DNA from 2 places in the Mesorhizobium sp. WSM2561 genome. Region 2 is predicted to be linked to the other one. Evidence: predicted binding sites of a transcription regulator. Region 2 holds the regulator's gene; the other holds the start of a gene.
What was found. The regulator LexA, encoded in region 2, represses DNA repair genes until DNA is damaged. The targets are predictions, from matches to a motif close to TGTTCNNNNTGTGTTCNG.
Positions count from the first base shown of each region.

Region 1: the regulator LexA is predicted to act here: its motif matches at 5,153-5,170, upstream of M727_RS0111070 (sel1 repeat family protein).

Region 1 covers NZ_AZUX01000007.1:145,373-156,552, reverse strand. The annotation lists gene M727_RS0111105 (electron transfer flavoprotein-ubiquinone oxidoreductase) at 1-333, shown strand, start outside; gene M727_RS0111100 (DUF922 domain-containing protein) at 479-1,084, shown strand; gene M727_RS0111095 (endonuclease/exonuclease/phosphatase family protein) at 1,086-2,165, opposite strand; gene M727_RS0111090 (AMP nucleosidase) at 2,254-3,714, opposite strand; gene M727_RS0111085 (hypothetical protein) at 3,841-4,035, opposite strand; gene M727_RS42340 (hypothetical protein) at 4,071-4,223, opposite strand; gene M727_RS0111075 (DUF2147 domain-containing protein) at 4,510-4,854, opposite strand; gene M727_RS0111070 (sel1 repeat family protein) at 5,317-5,583, shown strand; gene M727_RS0111065 (ABC transporter substrate-binding protein) at 6,032-7,153, shown strand; gene M727_RS0111060 (acetyl/propionyl/methylcrotonyl-CoA carboxylase subunit alpha) at 7,270-9,228, opposite strand; gene M727_RS0111055 (hypothetical protein) at 9,344-9,718, opposite strand; gene M727_RS0111050 (O-acetyl-ADP-ribose deacetylase) at 9,808-10,368, opposite strand; gene M727_RS0111045 (carboxyl transferase domain-containing protein) at 10,372-11,180, opposite strand, start outside.
Region 2 covers NZ_AZUX01000003.1:194,307-205,486, forward strand. The annotation lists gene secG (preprotein translocase subunit SecG) at 1-116, opposite strand, end outside; gene tpiA (triose-phosphate isomerase) at 422-1,189, opposite strand; gene M727_RS0105850 (SurA N-terminal domain-containing protein) at 1,335-3,227, shown strand; gene trpD (anthranilate phosphoribosyltransferase) at 3,224-4,234, shown strand; gene trpC (indole-3-glycerol phosphate synthase TrpC) at 4,239-5,090, shown strand; gene moaC (cyclic pyranopterin monophosphate synthase MoaC) at 5,157-5,654, shown strand; gene glp (gephyrin-like molybdotransferase Glp) at 5,654-6,859, shown strand; gene lexA (transcriptional repressor LexA) at 6,964-7,716, shown strand; gene M727_RS0105880 (ComEC/Rec2 family competence protein) at 7,710-10,163, opposite strand; gene gltX (glutamate--tRNA ligase) at 10,267-11,180, shown strand, end outside.

The sequences.
Region 1 (11,180 bases), on a different contig from region 2:
ACCTTCGACCGCCTGTCCTCAGTGTTCCTGTCCAATACCAACCACGAGGAAAACGAGCCTGTCCACCTGCTGGTCGCGGATATGGACCTGCAGCAGCGCTCCGAACACGATGTCTATGCCGGGCCCTCGACACGCTACTGCCCGGCCGGCGTCTACGAATGGGTCGACAAGGATGGCAACGCCGCCGCCGATCCCGCGGCGAAGGACGTGCGCTTCGTCATCAACGCGCAGAACTGCGTCCACTGCAAGACCTGCGACATCAAGGATCCGAACCGAAACATTACCTGGGTGCCGCCACAAGGTGGAGAGGGACCAGTCTACCAAAACATGTAGCCTAGCAAGCCAGAACGGCCCGGCGGCCGTCTCGCCCGTTGACCAAAATGAAAGCGCGTGAAGGCCTATTATATGTGCGGCGTCTAAAAGAAGTTGAAGCGGGGCGGCGCCTGTGGTTCCATTCTTTCTGACCCGGGAGATGACCATGCGCCTGGCGGTTCTGACGTGCCTTGTGGCGATTGGCGGCTTGTGCGGCTTCGCACCGCCGGCATTGGCTGACACGAAGGTGCTGGTCAAGACCCGGACCTACGACATCACTGGAACCACGGGCGCCGCCCTGATCGAGGCCATGGACCGCAACGGTCCGAAGCGGCACGGCTTCATGACGCACGCCATCGCGCTGGCCGCCTATACCGTAGATTGGGACCTTGACGTCACAAGGGAGGGTGGTGTCTGCCGTCTGCGCCAAGCCAATGGCACGCTCGATCTCACCTACACCTTGCCGCGTTTGGCCTCAGCCGCGACACCGGCGCTGCAGAAGCGCTGGAAGCGGTTTTTCGCGGGCGTTCGTGCTCACGAGCATAACCATGGCCGCATCGCCAGGACAATGATGCGGGCGACCGAAAGATCGATCACTGGACTGGAGTTCGCCGACAACTTGTTTTGCAGCAAGACGCACCGCGAGGCGAGGCGCCGGATCAAGGCCGTCTATGCCGAATACGAAGCGAAACAGAACGCCTTCGACGCGCGCGAGCATCGCGACGGCGGCCATGTCGAGCACCTCATCAGGGCGCTGTTGCGCAAGCAGTAGCTCAGCCTCGGGTCCTGCCGTTCTGTCTCACCGATGCCGTCGCGGTTTCTTGTTCGTCGACCGGCTTCTTCTGTTCCTGCCTGAGCGAGAACTCCACCATCAGCGGAAGATGGTCGGAGCCGGTGTTTTCTAGCCTCGACACCGAATGGATGAGAACCGCGCCCTTGCTGAAAACAAGGTCGATCGGCAGTCCGGCGAAGCGCAGGAATTCCGGCAGCTTGATAGGGAGCCAGGTCGGCCCCGGCGAAGGCGCCACGGTCAGCTTGCCAAGACCTGCCACGCGCCGGACGGCGGCGCTCCACGGCACTGCATTGCAGTCGCATGCCATGATCGATGTCTCGCCGAGCGAGGCGAACTCCCCCGACAATCCGCCGATCTGCCGTGACTGGTTACGCGGCCATGGCCAGATGAGGTGCATGGCGGCGACTTCGACGTCGGTTCTGCCGAAATCGACCGTCGCGATGGCCATCGCGCCGCGGCCATCGCAGCGCGGTTGCGTGCCGGCGGCAAACGGCCGTCTGGACAGCAGCGCAACGCCGAAAACGCCATTGGGGTAGGGGCAGAGGATCCGGTAAGGGTAGGCGCTGGCAAGATGGCCAAGTTTCGCCTTCCACATGTCGGACACCTCGTCGAGGGTGATCACATCAGGCTGGGTCCGGCCGATCAGCGACAATACTTTTTCAGGCGTTGGATTGCTGAACCGCAGGTTCATCTGCAGCAGGCGGTAGACCGCCTGGTCACCGGGGTGAATCGGCTGATCACCGGGGTAAACGGGCTGGTCGCCGGCCTCGGCTTCGTAGGCTGCCTGGACCGGCCACAGGCGGGGCACCGACAGGGCGTTCGAGGTGGTGGCAAAGGCAGCCACTGCAAAGAGCAGCGCTGTGGCCGCCTGCAGGCGAAACGAGGTCGCCAGCAGCGGCAGCGCGCAAAGCGCCATCAGCACGGCAAGATGGACGCGGAAATGAGCGAAGGAATCGAAGGCCGGATGCAGCGTTCCGAAAAACCCGGCCACCAGCGCGGCCGAGAAGACGAGCATTGCGACGAATGCTGCCGACACCATCATGTTTCGAACGGGTACCATCTACTTTGCTTATCGGCAGAAATGCAGCCCAAAGCAAGATTACGAAATGCCCTGCCGCGCTGTTACCAGGGTCGCAGGCCGCTCGCTCCTACTGGAACGCGGTCTCCGAAAAGCTTCTGAGCTTGCGCGAATGCAACCGTTCCATCGGCATCTCGGCCAGCTTTTCCATCGCCCTGATGCCGATGGTCAAATGCTGTGCCACTTGCCGCTTGTAGAACTCGGTCGCCATGCCGGGCAGCTTCAATTCGCCATGCAGCGGTTTGTCGGAGACGCAAAGCAGCGTACCGTAGGGTACGCGGAATCGGAAGCCATTGGCGGCGATCGTCGCCGACTCCATGTCGAGCGCGATCGCCCGTGACTGCGACAGCCGCTGCACTGGCCCACGCTGGTCGCGCAACTCCCAGTTGCGGTTGTCGATGGTAGCTACTGTGCCGGTCCGCATGATACGCTTGAGGTCGTAGCCGGAAAGGCCGGTGACTTCGGCGACCGCCTCCTGCAGCGCCACCTGGATTTCGGCCAGCGGCGGGATCGGCACCCAGACCGGAAGATCGTCGTCCAGAACATGGTCTTCCCGCACATAGGCATGCGCCAGCACATAGTCGCCCAGCGCCTGGGTGTTGCGCAGGCCGGCGCAATGGCCGAGCATCACCCAGGCATGCGGCCTGAGCACCGCTATGTGGTCGGTGATCGTCTTGGCGTTGGAGGGGCCGACGCCGATATTGACCATGGTGATGCCGCCATGGTTCGGCTTCTTCAGATGATAGGCCGGCATCTGCGGCAGGCGCGGCGGCGCCACGCCATGGCTGGGCGCGCTTTGTCCAGCCTTGGTGACGACGTTTCCCGGCTCGACGAATTCGACGTATCCGCCGCCGCCTTTCGCCATCAGATCGTGCGCACGGGCGACGAATTCGTCGATGTAGAACTGGTAATTGGTGAACAGCACGAAATTCTGGAAATGCTGGGGACTGGTCGCCGTGTAGTGCGACATCCGGTGCAGCGAGTAGTCGATGCGTTGCGCCGTGAATGCCGCCAATGGCCTGGCTTCGCCTAACGCCACTTCGAACGTGCCGTTGGCGATCTGGTCGTCGGTGCCGTCGAGATCCGGCACGTCGAACAGGTCACGGATCGGCCGCCTGATGCGCTCGGCTGCCGCGCCGTCGACATGCGAGCCTTCCAGGAACGCGAAGTGCAGCGGGATGGGCGTCGTCGATTCCGAAACCGTGACCGGAACGCCGTGATTGCGCATGATCAGGCGAAGCTGCTCGATGAGATAGCGTTCGAAAAGGGCGGGCTGGGTTATGGTGGTCGAGAAATGCCCGGGCGTCGGCATATGGCCGTAAGCCTGCCGCGAGTCGATCTGGGTGAACGAAGTCGTGGTGACGCCGACCTCCGGATAAAACGCCCGGTAGCGCTTGTTGTTGTCGCCGCCTGCGGCGAGCGCCGTAAACGAATCGCGCAGGAATTTGGTGTTGCGGTCGTAGAGGGCCTGCAAGGCCGCGACGGCCTTTGCTGCATCATTGAAGATCTGCCGGCCAAACGGCTCCGGCATCACGACTGAGTCTATGGCTTGGGGGTAGATTCGCTTTTCCATGACCCAATATAGAGGCTTGGCCATGCGGTTGGGAGGGGGCCGAAGGGTCGTTTTTTTGCATGGTTTTGATGACGGCCGATTGGCCTAGCCGCGCCGCAGGCTGACCAACAGCACAAAGCCGACGCCGGTCTTCTTCAGCGCCGGCGCTTCGATCGTCGAGCCGGCATCGGCGCGCATCGAGGGCACGGCCAGAACCGGCGCTGCAAGAACCATCAGGATGAGCGTCGCCCGCGGCACAAGCCGAAGGGTCTTGAGGGCGTTGGCGACGATGCGGTCCATGGCTTGTTGCTTCTCTTTGAGGGGTTTTGTCGGCGTCAATGGCGAAGGTGGCTCGGGCAACCGAACCGGCAGGAATTGGCCTGGTCCCAGGAGGGGGCCGGGCGCCCGGCCCCGGCAACCAGGATGGCGAACGACATGCCGAACAGGCTCATCAGCAGGCAGACGATGGTGAAGCGGCGGGCGAACATGGCGTGGTGTCTCCTTCAACACGCATGAGAATGCCCTGGTGCTACTGAACCGGTTCTGATGCCGGCGTTCATCTGCGGTTCAAATTTAGACGGAGTGCCGGCTGCCGACCGTCCACCAAATCTTGCCGACCCAAATCTCGCCGACAGGGGACGAAGGATGCGCTAAAATTGCTGTTAGGGCGCAGAAGGCGCAGCTCACGCGATCGATTGGTGTTCGCAAACACAGAGGCGCGAACAAAAACGGGGCCTTAGCGGCCCCGTTTTCATTGTGGTGCAGTCGAAACGATCAGAGCTTGTGCCAGGTCTGGCTCCGGCAGATCAGCCCGCCGAGCACGCAGCCGCTCATCTTGAGCGAAGCGCCTGAGACCGAGGCCTTGCCAGAATAGGTCTTGTCGGTCTCCGGGTCGGTTATCGTCCCCGTATATTTGTTGGCGCCGGACACCTTGAACGAACCGATGCGCTTGCCGGCAAACTTGCCAGATTTGAGCGTGATGGAAAATGCGTCGCCACCGCCCGTGATGGCGGCGGTCGAACCGGCTTGCGTTTTCCAGTTGCCTTCGATCGGGTCGGCCCAAGCCGTGCCGGCCATGATCAATGTGGCCGCGAGGGCCATGCTGATTTTGCGAAACATGTTTCTCCTCCCTGTGGGCATCCGGCCGGGTGTTGCGCCCCGCCGGTCTGCCTCTTACGCAAACGTAAGCTAATCCACCTCCCGACGAAACAAAAGCGGTGCCGCTGCGGAAGACTTCAGGATTTTTCCAGCCGCCCGAAGCGGTCTGGTCGGCGAGAAATGAAATGCCGGGCATGCTGGCTTTGTCTTCCGTGGTTAGCGGAGTCTTGATTTGCGCCTCGCAAATTTTCATCAATTTTGGCGCAAACCGGCGCAATTGCTGGCTTTGCATCGTTAATAAATTTCGGCGTTTACCTCTTGTTTTAGCTTTGTTTTCCTCAAATTAAGCACGCCGTTTAACGACGGATTCAAGCCTTCGGTTCATTCTCGAAAGCATCGAAAGAGCAGTCGCCCCAAGGGTTTCCAGGGGACAGAACGAGGCAGCTCTCGGGAGCCTGACAGGGGCTAGAACAGGGGATTGAAATGGCACGTTTTGAAATGCCTGAAGCCGGCTTTGGCGCCATGGGGGCAACTGCCCAGGCCGACATTCTTTTCGAACTGGGCATGATGTATGCGACCGGCCGCGATTGCGAGACCGATGTCGTCGCCGCCCACAAATGGTTCAACATCGCTGCGATCAAGGGCTCGGTCCGGGCCGCGGAACTGCGCTCGGAACTGTCGGCCGCCATGTCGAAGGTCGAGATCGCCAGGGCGCTGCGCGAAGCCCGCGAATGGATGACGATGCACTAAGTCTAGCCTGAGCTCATCACGTACTGAGATCACCGACAGGGACGCTTCAAGGCCGCCGAAGACGGCCGGACCGGCAAGAACAAGGCCGCGCAAGACGGTCGTGCCAACAAATGACAAGAACGCGGCAGGCCGGATAACGCCCAGCTGCGCGACGACAGGGAAGGCGAGCGGTTTTCGGGGCGCGCGTGGGAGCGTTCGGGACTGTTCGATCGACAAAGCCGCGACCGGCCGGAACAAGGCAGGCGCGGCTTTTCGCAGTTTCGGACCACGATCCCAAAAAGTGGAAACCGGTTTTTGGAAGAAGATCATAGTCAAACAGAAAGGCGGCAGGCCCAATCGAGTGCCGCCGATGCGCCAAGACAGGCTTGGCGAAGGGTGAAATTCTCCCACCTATTCTGGAAGAGGCGTGGCCGGAGCGGCCGCGCGCGAGTGGAGGAGTTGTATCGCCATGAAAAAGTTGGGTATTTTGAGCGCGGCCATAGTCGGCCTGGTGATGAGTGCGCCGGTTGCCTTCGCCGAAGACATCACCTTTTCGGTGGTCGGACCGATGACCGGACAGCTTGCCACCATCGGCGACCAGTTCAAGCAGGGCGCGCAAGCCGCGGCCGACGCGATCAACGCCGCCGGCGGCGTCGACGGCCGCCAGATCAAGCTCGACGTCCAGGATGACCAGTGCGATCCGAAGCAGGCGGTTTCGGTCGCAAACCGCATCGTCGCCAACGGCGTCAAGTTCATCGATGGCCATGCCTGCTCGGGCTCGAGCATCCCGGCCTCGGCCGTCTATGCCGAAGCCGGTGCGATGATGATGAGTCCGGCTTCGTCGAACCCGGAGCTGACGGACGCGGCGGCGAAATCCGGCTGGCCGACGATCATGCGCCTTTATACGCGCGATGATGCGCAGGGCGCCTTCATCGGTCCATGGATCGCCAAGAAATACGCCGGCAAGAAGGTCGTCATCATGCATGACAAGAGCGCCTATGGGCAGGGCGTGGCCGATGCCGTCAAGGCGACGATGAACCAGAACGGCCTCAACGAGATCCTCTACGAGGGCATCAACGCCGGCGAAAAGGACTATTCGGCGCTTGTCACCAAGCTCAAGGAGCTGAAGGCTGATGTGGTCTATTTCGGCGGCTACCACCCAGAGGCCGGCCTCATCCTGCGCCAGTCGGCGGAACAGGACTTCAAGTTCCAGCTGATCATGCCGGACTCGATTGCCACGCCGGAATTCTGGCAGGTTGCCGGCCCGGCCGGCGAAGGCACCATGTTCGTCTTCCCGTCGGATCCGCAGGCGAAGCCCGAAGCCAAGCAGGCCATCGAAAAGATCAAGGCGGGCGGCTTCGTGCCCGAGGGCTTTACGCTGTTCTCCTATGCCGTGATCCAGGCCTTTGCCGAGGGCATCAAGCGCGCCGGCAGCGACGACCCGGCCAAGGTTGCCGAAGCGCTGAAGAATGGCCAGCCGATCAGCACCGTCGTCGGCCCCGTCACTTTCGATGAAAAGGGCGACCTCAAGAACGTCAGCTACGACATCAACCAGTGGCACGACGGCAAATACGCGCCGATCCAGCCTTGATCGCCGGCTTCGCCTGGCGACAATCGGAGATGGCCGGGGCAGATCCGGCCATTTTCATTTGGTCATGCGTTTGCGGCGCGCGTCTTCCGTCGTCGCCTCTCCTTGGATGAACAGCGTCAGCCGTGGGCTTCCTCGGCAAAACGCACCAGCACCGTCCCATCGGTGACCTGCGCGCCCTCTGTTGCGATCTCGGCGATCGTCCCGTCATGCGTGGCGGAAATCGTGTGCTCCATCTTCATCGCTTCCAGGATCAACAGCGGCTGGCCCTTGATGACGGTTTCGCCTTTTGCCGCGCGCACCAGCTTGACCAGTCCCGGCATCGGCGCGCGCAGGCTGTCGGCACCGGCGGCGATTTCGTCGGCCCTTGCCAACGGGTCCGGCACCGCGAAGCTGTAGCCGACGGCGCCTGAAAAGACAGTGACATGGCCTGGCCAGCGGGCGAGGCGAGGGGCAGCGCGAAGATCAAGCGCGCTGTCATAAGGTGCGTCCAGTGCCACCTGGAAGCGCCCGTCCGGCCGCATCGATACAAGCGCGAGGATATCGTCCTCGCCGTAGCGAAGCCACGTGCGCCGCGCCATCGCGTGGAAATGCGCATAGCCGGCAAGCGACGACCACGGCTCGCGGGTCGGCGCCTGAGCCCCGGCGCCGGACGCTGCAAGTGCGGCCGCGGCGACGATCTCGCTGCTCGGCGGCGGCACTGCGGTCAGCGCTTGCTGGTGCCTGCCGATCAGCCCGGTGTCGACGTCGCCTGCCGAAAAATCCGCGTCAGCGGCGAGAGCCGCGAGAAAGGCGGTGTTGACGGTCGAGCCGGCGATCTCGGTTTGCGAAAGGGAAATGCCCAGTGCTTCGAGCGCCGCCTGCCTGTTCTTGCCATGGACGACGAGCTTGGCGATCATCGGGTCGTAGAACGGCGAGATGGCATCGCCGGTCCGCACGCCGGTCTCGATCCGCATGCTGGCGCCCTCCGGCGCTGTATCCGGAAATTTCAGGTGATGCAGCGTGCCCGTCGCCGGCAAAAAGCCCTTTGCAGCGTCCTCGGCATAGATGCGCGCCTCGAAGGCGTGTCCGGAGAGCGTGATCTCGCTCTGCGTCTTCGGCAGCTTTTCGCCGGACGCCACCCGCAACTGCCATTCGACCAGATCGGTGCCGGTGACCATTTCGGTGACGGGATGCTCGACCTGCAGGCGGGTGTTCATTTCCATGAACCAGAAGCGGTCGGCCTTCAGCCCTTGCGAGGCGTCGACGATGAACTCGATCGTGCCGGCGCCGGAATAGTCGATCGCCTTGGCGGCCTTCACCGCCGCCTCCGTCATCGCCTTGCGCAATGCCGGCGTCATCCCGGGGGCGGGGGCTTCCTCGATCACCTTCTGATGGCGGCGCTGCGCCGAGCAGTCGCGCTCGTAGAGATGCACGACATTGCCGAAGATATCGCCGAAAACCTGAACCTCGATGTGGCGCGGCTTCTCGACATATTTCTCGACCAGCACGCGGTCGTCGCCGAATGCGGCCTTGGCCTCGCGTCGCGCACCCGACAGCGCCTCGGAAAAGTCGTCGGAATGTTCGACGCGCCGCATGCCCTTGCCGCCGCCGCCGGCGCGCGCCTTGATCAGCACGGGATAGCCGATCTCGCGTGCCTTGGAGGCGAGCAGCACGATCTCCTGCGCCTCGCCGTGATAGCCCGGCACAACCGGCACGCCGGCCTTCTCCATCAGCCGCTTGGCCGCGTCCTTCAGCCCCATGGCGCGGATCGAGGCGGCCGACGGACCGATGAAGACGAGCCCGGCCGCTGTCACCTGATCGACGAAGTCAGGGTTTTCCGACAGAAAACCGTAGCCGGGATGGATGGCTTCGGCGCCGGTGGCCAAAGCCGCGGCGACAATCTTGTCGCCGCGCAGATAACTTTCGCCGACCGGCGAGGGCCCAATATGCGCCGCCTCGTCGGACATCCCGACATGCAAGGCGCCGGCGTCGGCGTCGGAATAGACGGCGACCGTGCGCACGCCCATCCTGCGCGCGGTGCGGATCACCCGGCAAGCGATCTCGCCGCGGTTGGCGATCAGGATTTTGGCGAACATGGGACCTCCAAAGCCAGAGCTTGCCGCCAACGGCGCGAATGCTCCTTCACGCGAGCTGTGGCAACACCCTGCTTTGCAGTCCGGCCATTGTCAAAGGATCGGTAAGCCAGCCTGCCTACTTGGAGGCGGCGATCTCGCAAGCTCCTCCGGTCGTGACCTTGTAGCGGCTGCGGGTGGCCTTGCAGGATTTCAACGCCAGATCCTCGGCGGCCTTCTGTGACGGCGCATTCAGATGCGTGCCGCAGATGATGTACAGCGAAGTCACCCGCATATAAGGGGTGGTCGCATAGGCTGAATGGCCGCTGGCTGCCACATAGGCGTTGTAAGCTTTGGTGCAATCGGACTTCGGGTTTCCCGACAGAGCCGGCCAAAACCGGGTATCGCCTTTGTTCCCCGCCAGTGATTCCGCCGCTCCAATGCCGGGTGCCGCTAATATAAGCAATCCTGCAAGTACAGATACAGTTGTTTTCTGAAAAAGCTGCTGTCTCATCTTCGCCCAATCCCCATTGGCATTTGCAATGAGCAATAGCCGCGATTCTTTCATCTGGCCAGATCGGGTAATGAAAAAAAGTCTGAAAACTATGGATGGCTCTTCTTACCTGTGCTGGTCACGCTCCCGCCATTGCGCAGCAACGTCTGCTGGCATAGTTCCGCCGTCTGTTGGTCGAAGCAGCAGAAGATGACGGTTTCCGGAACCGCGTTGTGGCTGATGAAGGCGCTCACGGCGCCAACGGCGATCTGCGTCGCCTGGTCCTTTGGATACCGGTATACACCGGTCGAGATCGCCGGAAATGCCACCGTCCTGCAATCCTTGGCGGCGGCGAGTTCGAGCGACCGGCGGTAGCAGGAGGCCAACAACTCGGCTTCGCCCTTGCCGCCGCCTTGCCAGACCGGCCCGACCGTGTGGATGACATAGCGTGCCGGCAGCCTGTAGCCCTTGGTGAGTTTTGCGTCGCCGACCTTGCAGCCATTGAGGGATTGGCATTCGGCCAGAAGTTCGGGGCCGGCCGCACGGTGGATGGCGCCGTCGACGCCCCCGCCACCCAGAAGTGAGGTGTTGGCGGCGTTGACGATGGCGTCGACCGCCAGCCTGGTGATGTCGCCGACATGAACGCGAATCCTTGCCTCGATCTCGCTCATCGGTCACATCCTGAACACGCCGAAGCTTGTCTCCTCGATCCCGGCGTTCAGCGCTGCGGACAGGCTGAGCGCCAGCACCTCGCGCGTCTTGGCCGGATCGATGATGCCGTCGTCCCAGAGCCGGGCGGAGGAATACAGCGGGTGGCCTTCATGCTCGTATTTCATCAGGATCGGCTTCTTGAATTTTGCCTCCTCCTCCGCGCTCCATTCCCCGCCCTTGCGTTCGATCCCCTCGCGCTTGACCACGGCCAGCACGGTGGCCGCCTGCTCGCCGCCCATCACCGAAATGCGGGCATTCGGCCACATCCACAGGAAGCGTGGCGAATAGGCGCGTCCGCACATGCCGTAATTGCCGGCGCCGAACGAGCCGCCGATGATCATGGTGACCTTCGGCACGCGGGCCGTGGCGACCGCCATCACCAGCTTGGCGCCGTCCTTGGCGATGCCGCCGGCCTCGTATTTTCGCCCAACCATGAAGCCGGTGATGTTCTGCAGGAAGATCAGCGGAATCTTGCGCTGGCAGCACAACTCGATGAAATGCGCGCCCTTCAGCGCACTTTCGGAAAACAGCACGCCGTTGTTGGCGATGATGCCGACCGGCATGCCGTTGAGATGGGCAAAGCCGGTGACCAGCGTGGTGCCATAATTCTGCTTGAACTCGTCGAATTCGGAGCCGTCGACGATGCGGGCGATCACTTCACGCACGTCATAGGGCTGGCGCAGATCGGTCGGCACGATGCCGTAGAGTTCTTCGGCTGCATGAAGCGGCGCAATCGGATCGCGCAGCGCCAGCCCGATCTGCTTCTTTCGAT
Region 2 (11,180 bases):
ATGAAGCCCGATCCGCCGCCGATACCGAGGCCGCCGCCTTCGGAGCGCTGCAGCAGCACCACGCCGACAAGAGCGAGCACGACCATGAGGTGGACGACGATCAGTACGGTTTCCATAATTTATCCTGGCAAAGCCTTGCGCGGCCGCTGATACGACCGGTGATTTGGAGGCGGCTCAATACAATGCTTTGACGGCAATTCCAAGCCCGTGGCCGGAATATGGGAAGCAATGCGGCCGTTGCAACATTTTCCGCTGCGGCACAGTATCCGAAGTGCCCGACAGCCTTTCGATGCTAAAGCATGTCGCGCAAAAGCATGCCCTTGGGCCTGACCCGAGGGTGTGCAGCGGTTTTGCGATAACGACATGCGTAAAAACAACAACCTAAAGCGCGTCGCATTAGGCCGGCCAAACGCGACGCGCTTTAGGAGATATTTCGATAGGCTTCGGCAATGCCGAGAAAGTCCGCCGCCTTCAGGCTGGCGCCGCCGACCAGCGCGCCGTCGACATTTTTTACGCCAAGCAGTTCGACCGCGTTCGACGGCTTGACCGAGCCGCCATAGAGGATGCGCATCTTCGCCGCTGCGCTGCCAAGCCTTTCCGACAGTTTTTCGCGAATATGCGCATGCGCCTCAGCAACGTCGGCGGCGGTCGGCGTCAGTCCCGTGCCGATCGCCCATACCGGCTCGTAGGCGATGACGGTATTCGATGCAGTGGCGTTCGGCGGCACCGAGCCGGCGACCTGGCGCGACAGCACGTCGAGCGTAGCGCCCGCCTCGCGTTCGGCTCTCGTCTCGCCGATGCAGATGATGGCAACCAGCCCGGCGCGCCACGCGGCGGACGCCTTTGCCTGGACAATGGCGTCGTCCTCATTGTGATCGGCGCGGCGTTCGGAATGGCCGACGATGACGTGACTGGCGCCCGCATCTTTCAGCATCTCGGCCGAAATACAGCCGGTATGGGCGCCGCTCTCCTTGGTGTGGCAATCCTCGCCCCCGGCCCGGACCGGCGTGCGCGACAAGATCTCCGCGGCATGCGCAAGCAGCGTCGCCGGAACGCAGACCAGCGCTTCGGTCTCGGCATCGAGCCCGCTCATGAAGCCGTTGCCGATCATCCTGAGTTCGTTGAGCGAGGCGCTGGTGCCATTCATTTTCCAGTTGCCGGCGACCAGCGGGCGGATTCCAAGCGTCATGGGATTTGCTTCTCCGGGCAATATTCGGCTGCGTCCTCACTACCAAACTCAGCCCACAAAGCAATCGACAGTCGGCCGGAAGGACGCTATTGCGCTTGTTTCAGACTCGGCGCATGCGAAATGCGCGAAAAAATCGGAATTGACCATGCTTGGTATCTTGAGAAGCGCGGCGGGGACCTGGATCGCGAAAGCGCTGCTGATATTGTTGGTGTTGAGCTTCGCCGTCTGGGGCATTTCCGGACAGATGGTCGGTGGTTTTGCAGGCCACGACGCCGTTGTCACGGCCGGAGGCACCAAAGTGTCGATCAACGAGTATCGGCTGGCCTATGACCGGCAGATCAGCGTGATGTCGCAGCAATTCGGCCAGCGCATCAGCCGCGAGCAGGCGACGGCGCTTGGCCTCGACAACCAGGTGCTGGCGCAACTCGTGTCGGGGGCAGTCCTCGATGAGCAGGCCCGCAAGCTCGGGCTTGGGCTGTCCAAGGACCGGCTGGCCCAACTCACGCATGAAGACCCGGCCTTCAAGGGTCCCGGGGGCAACTTCGACAGAAGGACTTTCGAATACATACTGCAACAGGTCGGCATGCGGCCGGAAGACTATCTCAGGAATCGCGCCCAGGTGGCTGTGCGCCAGCAGATCGTCGAGGCGGTTTCGGACGGCCTCAAGGCCCCGAATACGTTCTTGAAGGCGGTCGCGCTCTATCGTGGCGAAGACCGCACCATCGACTATTTGACGTTGCCGAAATCGCTGGTCGAGCCGATCGAAGCGCCATCCGACACTACGCTTTCGGCCTATTTTGAGGAAAACAAGAAGACCTATGCGGCGCCCGAATACCGCAAATTCTCCTATGTCAGGCTCGAGCCGGAAGACATCATGGATGCGAGTGCCGTGACCGACCAGCAGGTCAGCGACGACTACAACAAGAACAAGGGGCGCTACACCACGGCGGAAACGCGCACCATCGAACAGCTCGTGTTCAAAACGCCCGATGCCGCGAAGGCCGCGCTCGATTCACTCAAGACCGGCGCGACATTCGACAAACTCGTCGCCGCCGAGGGCAAGACGCAGGCCGACACGCTGCTCGGCACGCTGTCCAAGGACAAGATCGCCGACAAGGCGGTGGCGGATGCGGCGTTTGCGCTCAACGTCAACGAAGTCAGCCCGGTCGTTCAGGGCGCCTTCGGTCCGGTGCTGCTGCGCGTCACCGAGATCAAGCCCGAAGTGGTGAAGCCGCTGGCCGAAGTGGCCGCCGACATCCGCAAGGACCTGGCGCTGGGCGAGGCAAGCCGCATTCTGCTCGACGTGCATGACAGTTACGAAGACAGCCGCGCTTCGGGCAGCACGCTCGAGCAAGCGGCCGAAAAACTGAAGCTGAAGGTCGTCACCGTCGACGCGATCGATCGCACCGGCCTGAGGCCGGACGGCGCCATCGTCAAGGATCTGCCGGAATCGCCGGAGCTGATCAAGGCGGTGTTCGATGCCGAACCCGGCACCGAGAATCCCGACCTCACCACTGCCAACAACGGCTTCGTGTTCTACGAGGTGGATTCGGTCACGCCGGCCCGCGACCGCACGCTGGATGAAGTCCGCCAGAAGGTGGTGGCCGACTGGACGGCGGCGGAAACGACCAAGCGGCTCACCGCAAAAGCGCAGGAGCTCGAAAAGCGTCTCGAGGCCGGCACTACGCTCGACGTGATCGCGAGCGAGCTCAAGCTTGAGAAGCAGACCAAGCGCGGCGTCAAGCGCGGGGCGGACGACGCCGATTTCGGCAAGGAAGGGGCGGCTGCGATGTTCGGCGAAGGCGAAGGCGGGACCGGATTGATCCCCTCGCCCACCGGCGACGGACAGATCCTGTTCAGGATTGCCGAAGTGTTCGAGCCTGCCGGAGCCGACGCCAGCTCGGTGCCGGACGACGAGCAGAAATCGTTCACCGCCGGCATGTCCGACGACCTGCTCGACCAGTTGGTGGCGCAGCTGCAGACGCAATATGACGTTCGCATCGACCAAACCGCCGTTGCCCAAGCCCTGACCAGATGAGCGCGCTCAAGACCCATATCGCCAAGGTCGCCGCTGGCAGCTCCCTTTCCTTCGAGGAAGCGCGCGATGCCTTCGACATCATCATGTCGGGCGACGCTACGCCCGGCCAGATCGGCGGCTTCCTGATGGCGCTGCGCGTGCGCGGCGAGACGGTGAGCGAGATTTCCGGCGCCGTCGCCACCATGCGCGCCAAGATGCTGCGCGTCGACGCGCCGGCTGGCGCCATCGACATCGTCGGCACCGGCGGCGACAATTCGCACAGCGTCAACATCTCGACCGCATCCGCGTTCGTCATCGCCGCCTGCGGCGTGCCGGTGGCCAAGCACGGCAATCGCGGACTGTCCTCGCAGACCGGCGCCGCCGACGTGCTGACCGCGCTTGGCGTCAAGCTCGACATCCCGCCGGAAACGATCGGCCGCTGCATCCACGACGCAGGCGTCGGCTTCATGTTCGCACCGGCGCATCATCCGGCGATGAAGCATGTCGGCCCGATCCGCGCCGAGCTCGGCACCCGCACAATCTTCAACCTGCTTGGCCCGCTCTCCAATCCGGCTGGTGTCGTCAGGCAGATGGTTGGCGTCTTCTTGCCGGAATGGATCATGCCGGTGGCCGAGACGTTGAAGGCACTGGGCGCCGACCACGCCTGGGTCGCCCATGGCGACGGCTATGACGAGATCACCACCACCGGCGAAACCCAGGTCGCCGAACTGGTCGGCGGCGAGATCCGCAGCTTTACGCTGACCCCGGAAGCGGTCGGGCTGAAGCGGCATACCAAGGACGAGTTGCGCGGCGGCGATGCCGCCTACAACGCCCAGGCGCTGCGCGACATGCTGGGCGGCGCTGCCGGCGCCTTTCGCGATACGGTGCTGATGAACGCCGGCGCCGGACTGGTGGTGGCGGGAAAGGCGACGACGCTTGCCGATGGCATGGCGACGGCGGCGCAAGCCATCGACAGCGGCCGGGCGCTAAAGGTGCTTGACCGGCTGGTCGAGATTTCAAACGGATAGCGCCGTGTCTGATATCCTGCGCAAGATCGAAGCCTACAAGCGCGACGAGATCGCGGCGGCGAAGGCGCGGGTGCCGCTTGCCGAAATCAAGGCACGGGCGAGGGCTACCGATGCACCGCGCGGCTTTCTCTCGGCCCTTGAAGCCAAACGCAAATCCGGCAGTTTCGCGCTGATCGCCGAGATCAAGAAGGCGAGCCCGTCCAAGGGCCTGATCCGCGCCGATTTCGATCCGCCGGCGCTGGCCCAGGCCTATGCCAAAGGTGGGGCTGCCTGCCTGTCGGTGCTGACCGATGCGCCGTCTTTCCAGGGGGCGCCTGAATTCCTCACCGATGCGCGCAGCGCCGTGACATTGCCGGCTTTGCGCAAGGATTTTCTGTTCGAGCCCTATCAGGTGTTCGAGGCCCGTGCGTGGGGCGCGGACGCCATCCTGATCATCATGGCGAGCGTCGATGACGCCGTGGCCAGGGAACTCGAAACGACGGCTTTCGAGCTCGGCATGGACGCGCTGGTCGAGGTGCATGACGAGGCCGAGACGGAACGCGCGCTGAAACTGTCGTCGCGGCTGATCGGCATCAACAACCGCAATCTCCGGACATTCGAAACCAGCATCGAGACGTCGGAGCGGCTCGCGGCGATGGTGCCGGCCGACCGGCTGCTGGTCAGCGAGAGCGGTATTTTCTCGCACCAGGACTGCCGCAGGCTGGAACGGAGCGACATTGGCACTTTCCTCGTCGGCGAGAGCCTGATGCGGCAACATGACGTGGCCACTGCGACGCATCTGCTTTTGACGGGCAAGGCGCCCGCCAATGCATCTGCCCGAAAATCGGAATCGATGTTCGGAGAGCATGATGCATAGATACAAAGCCCTAGAGCGTGCTTTGGGCGTCCAAACGGACGCACGTCGCTCCAGGGTGACCTGACGATGTCCGCCGCCCTCACCCATCTTGGCGCGGAAGGCGAAGCCAATATGGTCGATGTCGGCGACAAGGCGGAGACGACCCGCACGGCAATCGCCGAAGGTCTTGTCTCGATGCGGCCCGAAACGCTGAAAATGATTCTCGACGGCGATGCCAGGAAAGGCGACGTGCTGGGCACGGCGCGCATCGCCGGCATCATGGCGGCCAAGAGGACGCATGAGCTGATCCCGCTCTGCCATCCGCTGCTGTTGACCAAGATATCGGTAGACATCGAACCGGACGCGAAGCTGCCCGGCCTGAAGGTCACGGCGCTGGCCCGCGTCACCGGCAAGACCGGCGTCGAGATGGAAGCGCTGACCGCCGTCTCGGTCGCCTGCCTGACCATCTATGATATGGCCAAGGCGGTCGATCGCGGCATGGCGATCTCCGGCATCAGGCTGGTGGAAAAGACCGGCGGCAAATCCGGCGACTACAAGGCGGACGCCCAGGGGGCAGGCCGATAATGGCGCTGCTTGCGGTCGCCGAGGCGCTCGAGCGCCTGCTTGCGGATGCTGCGCCCTTGCAGGCTGAAAGCGTCGCCCTGATGGACGCCGCCGACCGCGTGCTGGCGGGGCCGCTCATCGCGCTCCGCACCCAGCCGCCATTCAACGCGTCAGCCATGGACGGCTATGCCGTGCGGGCCGACGATGTCGCGTCCGTGCCCGCGAGACTTTCGGTGATCGGCATGGCGCCGGCCGGACGAGGCTTTGCCGGAACAGTCGGCCCGGCGCAGGCCGTGCGCGTCTTCACCGGCGCGCCGCTTCCCGCGGGCGCCGACACCATCGTCATCCAGGAGAATGTCCGCGACCTCGGCGGCGGCATCGTCGAAGTGACCGCGCCGACGGTTGAAGGCCGCAACATCCGCCGCCTCGGGCTCGATTTCTCGCAGGGCGACGCGCTGCTGGAGAAAGGCCGCCTGCTTGATCCGGCGGCATTGTCGCTGGCGGCGTCGGCCAACCACCAGCAGGTCCGCGTGGTGAAACGGCCGCTGGTCGCCATCATCGCCACCGGCGACGAATTGCTGCCGCCGGGCAGCGACCTCGGCCCCGACCAGATCATCTCCTCCAATGCCTATGGCGTCGCCGCCGCGGCCCGCTCGGTCGGCGCCAGCGCACTCGATCTCGGCATCGCCCCCGACCGCAAGGAGGCGATCGCCGCGCTGGTGAGAAAAGCGGTCGACGCAGGCGCGGACGTCATCGTCACGCTGGGCGGCGCCTCGGTCGGCGACCACGACCTCGTCCATGACGTGCTAACCGGCGAAGGCATGGCGCTCGATTTCTGGAAAATCGCCATGCGGCCCGGCAAGCCACTGATGTTCGGGCGGCTGGGCGCCATCCGCTGCATCGGCCTGCCCGGCAATCCGGTGGCCAGCCTGGTCTGCACGCAGCTCTTTCTGAAGCCGCTGCTGGCGCGGCTCGGCGGCCGCGCCTTCCGCCAGGACATGCGTCAGGCGCGGCTCGGCGCCGCCATGCCGGCCAACGATCTCCGGCAGGACTATGTACGCGCGGTGGTGAAGGAAGAAGCCGGCACGCTTGAGGCAACGCCGTTCAGTATCCAGGATTCCTCGATGCTCAGAATGCTGGCCGACGCCAACGGACTGGTCGTGCGCGAGCCATTCGCTCCCGCAACCGCAGCGGGCGCCGCCTGCAGCGTGCTGATGCTACGCTGAACAAAACGTCAACACATTCATTAAACTTTAAATGGTTGCGGAACACAACTGGAACAGATAGTGTTTGTTCTGGGTTTGTTTTTCTGATTCTGTTGGGGGTCGCGATGCTGACACGCAAACAACATGAACTGCTGATGTTCATCCACGAGCGGCTGAAGGAAAGCGGCATTCCGCCCTCGTTCGACGAGATGAAGGAAGCGCTCGACCTCGCCTCCAAATCGGGGATCCACCGGCTGATCACGGCGCTGGAGGAACGCGGTTTCATTCGCCGCCTGCCCAACCGCGCCCGCGCGCTGGAGGTGCTGCGCCTGCCCGATTCGATCGCGCCGGGCCTCAATGCGGCGCGCAAATTCTCGCCGAGCGTCATTCAAGGCAGCCTTGGCCAGGGCGGGCTTGGACAGGGCGGCCTCGGACGCCAGATCAAGCCGGCGCCTTCGCGCATGCGTGCGGCCGGCAATGACGACGACGTCGTTGCCACCGTCTCCATACCGGTGATGGGCCGCATCGCTGCCGGTGTGCCGATCGACGCCATCCAGCACCAGACGCATTCGATCTCGGTGCCACCGGACATGATCACCGGCGGCACGCACTACGCGCTGGAGGTCAAGGGCGATTCGATGATCGAGGCCGGCATCTTCGACGGCGACACGGTCATCATCCGCAACGCCGACACCGCCCAGCCTGGCGAGATCATTGTCGCTCTGGTCGACGAGGAGGAAGCGACGCTGAAACGATTCCGCCGCAAAGGTGCCTCGATCGCACTGGAAGCCGCCAATCCGGCCTACGAGACGCGCATCTTCGGGCCGGACCGGGTCAAGGTGCAGGGCAAGCTCGTCGGACTGATCCGGCGTTACTGAACGGCAGGCTTCTTGGGTTTCTCGGCCCTGAGGTACGGCGGCAGGCCCCTCGCCTCGCGCGAAAACCGCCGCTGCTCATGCCAAGGCCTATATGGCTGTCTGACGGCAAAACGGATTTCTGCGCGCGTCGTCGCCGATAGCGGATCGAAGAAGACGGCGGCACTGCCCATGCGAGCGAGCTGCCGTTTGGTGACGACGAGAACCAGCGGGTTGCGGCAGGGTTTGTAATAGGCTGTGGCATCGTCGATGACGATCAAATCCGCAAAGGCACAGGCCGGCCGCGCGGTTTTACGGTTGTCGGCGAGCGCGATGAGCGCGCCGGACGGATGCCGGGCCAGGCACAGGCCGGCAGTGCAGGTGAAAGGCGCTCCCGGCGGCAGGTCGGCCGGATCGGCGATGTCGAACCGCACATCTCCTTTTTCGAATGTCTCCGGCTCGACGATCGTTGTTGAAACCAGCGCATGTTTCCAGTTGTCGGTGGTGAATTCGTTCGAACGCACCCGGTTGACGGCAAGTTCGCCGCCGCCGATCGGCAGCGCCACCAGATGCGCATCCTCCGAGATCAGCACGTCGGGGGTGCGCGTCTCGGAAATCGTCAGCAGGCCGGCGAGCGCAAAGGGAAGTGCCGCAAGCCGCAGCCACGTCGTCGCCATCGTGGCGATGACCAAGGCGACCGTCACCAGCAGAACCGATTGCAACGAAATCAGGCCGACTGCATCGACCGGCGAACGCTCCGAGATCCATCCCGAAATTGCAATCATCGCCGTCAGGCCCTTGCCCATCATGTAGAGGAAAGGGCCGTCGAGGCCGAAAGGCATTGCCAAGGCGCTGAGGACGGCCAGGAACATGACGATCGTGACGATCGGCATGACGGCCAGATTGGCGAACAGGCTGAGCGGCGAGACGCGCTGGAAGTGCCAGATGGCGAAGAGCGCGGTGGCGCTGCCGGCAATGATGGAGGTCATTGCGATGGTGCCTGCCCCAGCGACGAGCTTGCGCGTGACGAAAGCGGCCGGTGACCGTCGCTGTCGCGGCGCCTTGGCCTTGTCGGCACGAAAGGCGGACCAACCGGCATAGGCGCCCACGAGAGCCGCAGTCGCAGCGAAGGACATCTGGAAGCTTGCGCCGACCACCTCGTGCGGCGACACGACGATGACGGCGATGGCCGAAATCGCCAGGTTGCGCATGGTGAGTGCCGCCCGGTCGAACAGCACGGCGACAAGCATTACCGCCAGCATGATGAAGCTGCGTTCAGCCGCGACCACGATACCGGAGAAAATCAGATAGGCAGCGATGGAGACGAGTGCGGCAGCAGCCGCATATTTCTTGACCGGCCGGCGCGACGAAAAGTCGGGAAATAGCGCAAAGGCGCTGCGCAGCAATCCCATGACGGTGCCGGCGACAAGCGCCATGTGCAGGCCGGAAATGGAGATGATGTGGTAGATGCCGGTGCGCCGCATCGATTCGTTTATCTCTTCGGGGATGCCGGCACGCACGCCGACGATCAGCGCAGCGGCAATCTCCCCCTCGGCACCACCGATGCTGTCCCTGATATGGTCGGCGATGGTTTCGCGCGCCTTCTCGATCGACGAAGAAAGGCGTGCGGTTAACGGTGCATCTTCGGAGACGACGATCTTTGGACTGCCGAGGAAAAAGCCACTGGCACCGATACCGGCGAAATAGCTGTCAAAGGAAAAGTCAAAGCTGTCCGGTCTGACCGGGCCAGTCGGAGGCAGAAGCCTCACATAGCCGGTTGCCACCGAGCCTGCGGTCATCTCAGCGGGAATCTTGCGTGCCGACACCCTGACACGTTCGGGTGCATAACGCAGTGTCGGCCGGGCGGTCGACATCACGTCGATGGTCAGCCTGATCCGGCCGTTCGCCATCTGGTCGAGCCTGACGACACGGCCGGTCAGCCGGGTCTGGATTTCCGAACCGAGCATCTTCGTTCCGGCGCGCCAAGTTTCAACCTTGGCGGCGAGCACACCAAACGCGCACAGCAACGCTGCCATGAAGCACAGGTGCGTTTTGCGGCGTGAGCGCGTGACGGCCGCACACAATGCCGTGAGGACCACGACGGCAATCGGCTGGGCAAAGTCCGGTTCGACGGCAAGCGAAAAATAGACGATCACCCCGCATGCCAGAAAAACCGGCACCAGCAGGAAGGCGACGCCGCGGTCGAGTTCCAGGCCGGCTGCGGAGGCCACGCTGTTGCGGACACCGGATGGTGAAAGATGGCTGAGCAGTCGGCGAAAACGAATGACAGGGCCGGGTGCTGGAGCCGGTATCGGCGCGGAGCGGTCCGGCCAAAGAGGCTGGATGCCCGGCGGCGACGCCGGCAGCGAAACGGGTAGCGGCTCGTGGGGAACGTCGGCGAACAGCGATCGTTCGCTGACGCTTGCGTTCGCGCCCTCGCTCTCGTCCACGCCGCGGCCTGGTCCAGCCATAGGGTTCGCCCCTTGCGCCCTTGACCTCCTATGCTACATGAACGCGCAACGCGCGAAAGTCCGCGCAGCCACATCCGTTTCCTGCGCTTGCCCCGAGAGTTTCATGTCCGACAAGGTCGTCACCCGTTTTGCCCCTTCGCCCACCGGATTCCTGCATATTGGCGGGGCACGCACGGCGCTGTTCAATTGGCTGTACGCGAAACACACTGGCGGCAGGATGCTGCTGCGCATCGAGGACACCGATCGCGAGCGTTCGACCGATGCGGCAACCGCTGCCATCCTCGATGGGCTCTCCTGGCTCGGCCTCACCTGGGACGGCGAGCCGGTATCGCAGTTCGAGCGCGCGCCGCGCCACCGCGCGGTCGCCGAGGAGCTGGTGCGCCTCGGCAAAGCCTATCACTGCTATGCGACGCCGGCCGAGCTGGAGGCGATGCGCGAGAGTGCGCGGGCCAAGGGCTTGCCTCCCCGCTATGACGGCCGCTGGCGCGACCGCGACCCGTCAGAGGCACCGGTTGGCGCCAGAGGCGCGATCCGCATCAAGGCGCCGGCCGAAGGCGAGACGGTGGTGCATGACCGCGTGCAGGGCGAAGTCCGCTTCCCCAACAAGGACCTCGACGATTTCATCATCCTGCGCTCGGACGGCAACCCGACCTATATGCATGCCGTCGTCGTCGACGACCACGACATGGGCATCACCCACATCATCCGCGGCGACGACCATCTGACCAATGCCGCCCGCCAAATGGTGATCTATCGAGCCTTGGGCTGGGAGGTGCCGTCAATGGCGCATATCCCGCTGATCCATGGCGCCGACGGCGCCAAGCTGTCGAAGCGGCACGGCGCCCTCGGCGTCGAAGCCTATCGCGCCATGGGCTATCTGCCCGAGGCACTGCTCAACTACCTGGCGCGGCTCGGCTGGAGCCACGGCGACGACGAGGTCATGTCGATCACCGACATGATTGCGTGGTTCGACATCGGCGATGTCAACAAGGGGGCCGCCCGCTTCGATTTCGCCAA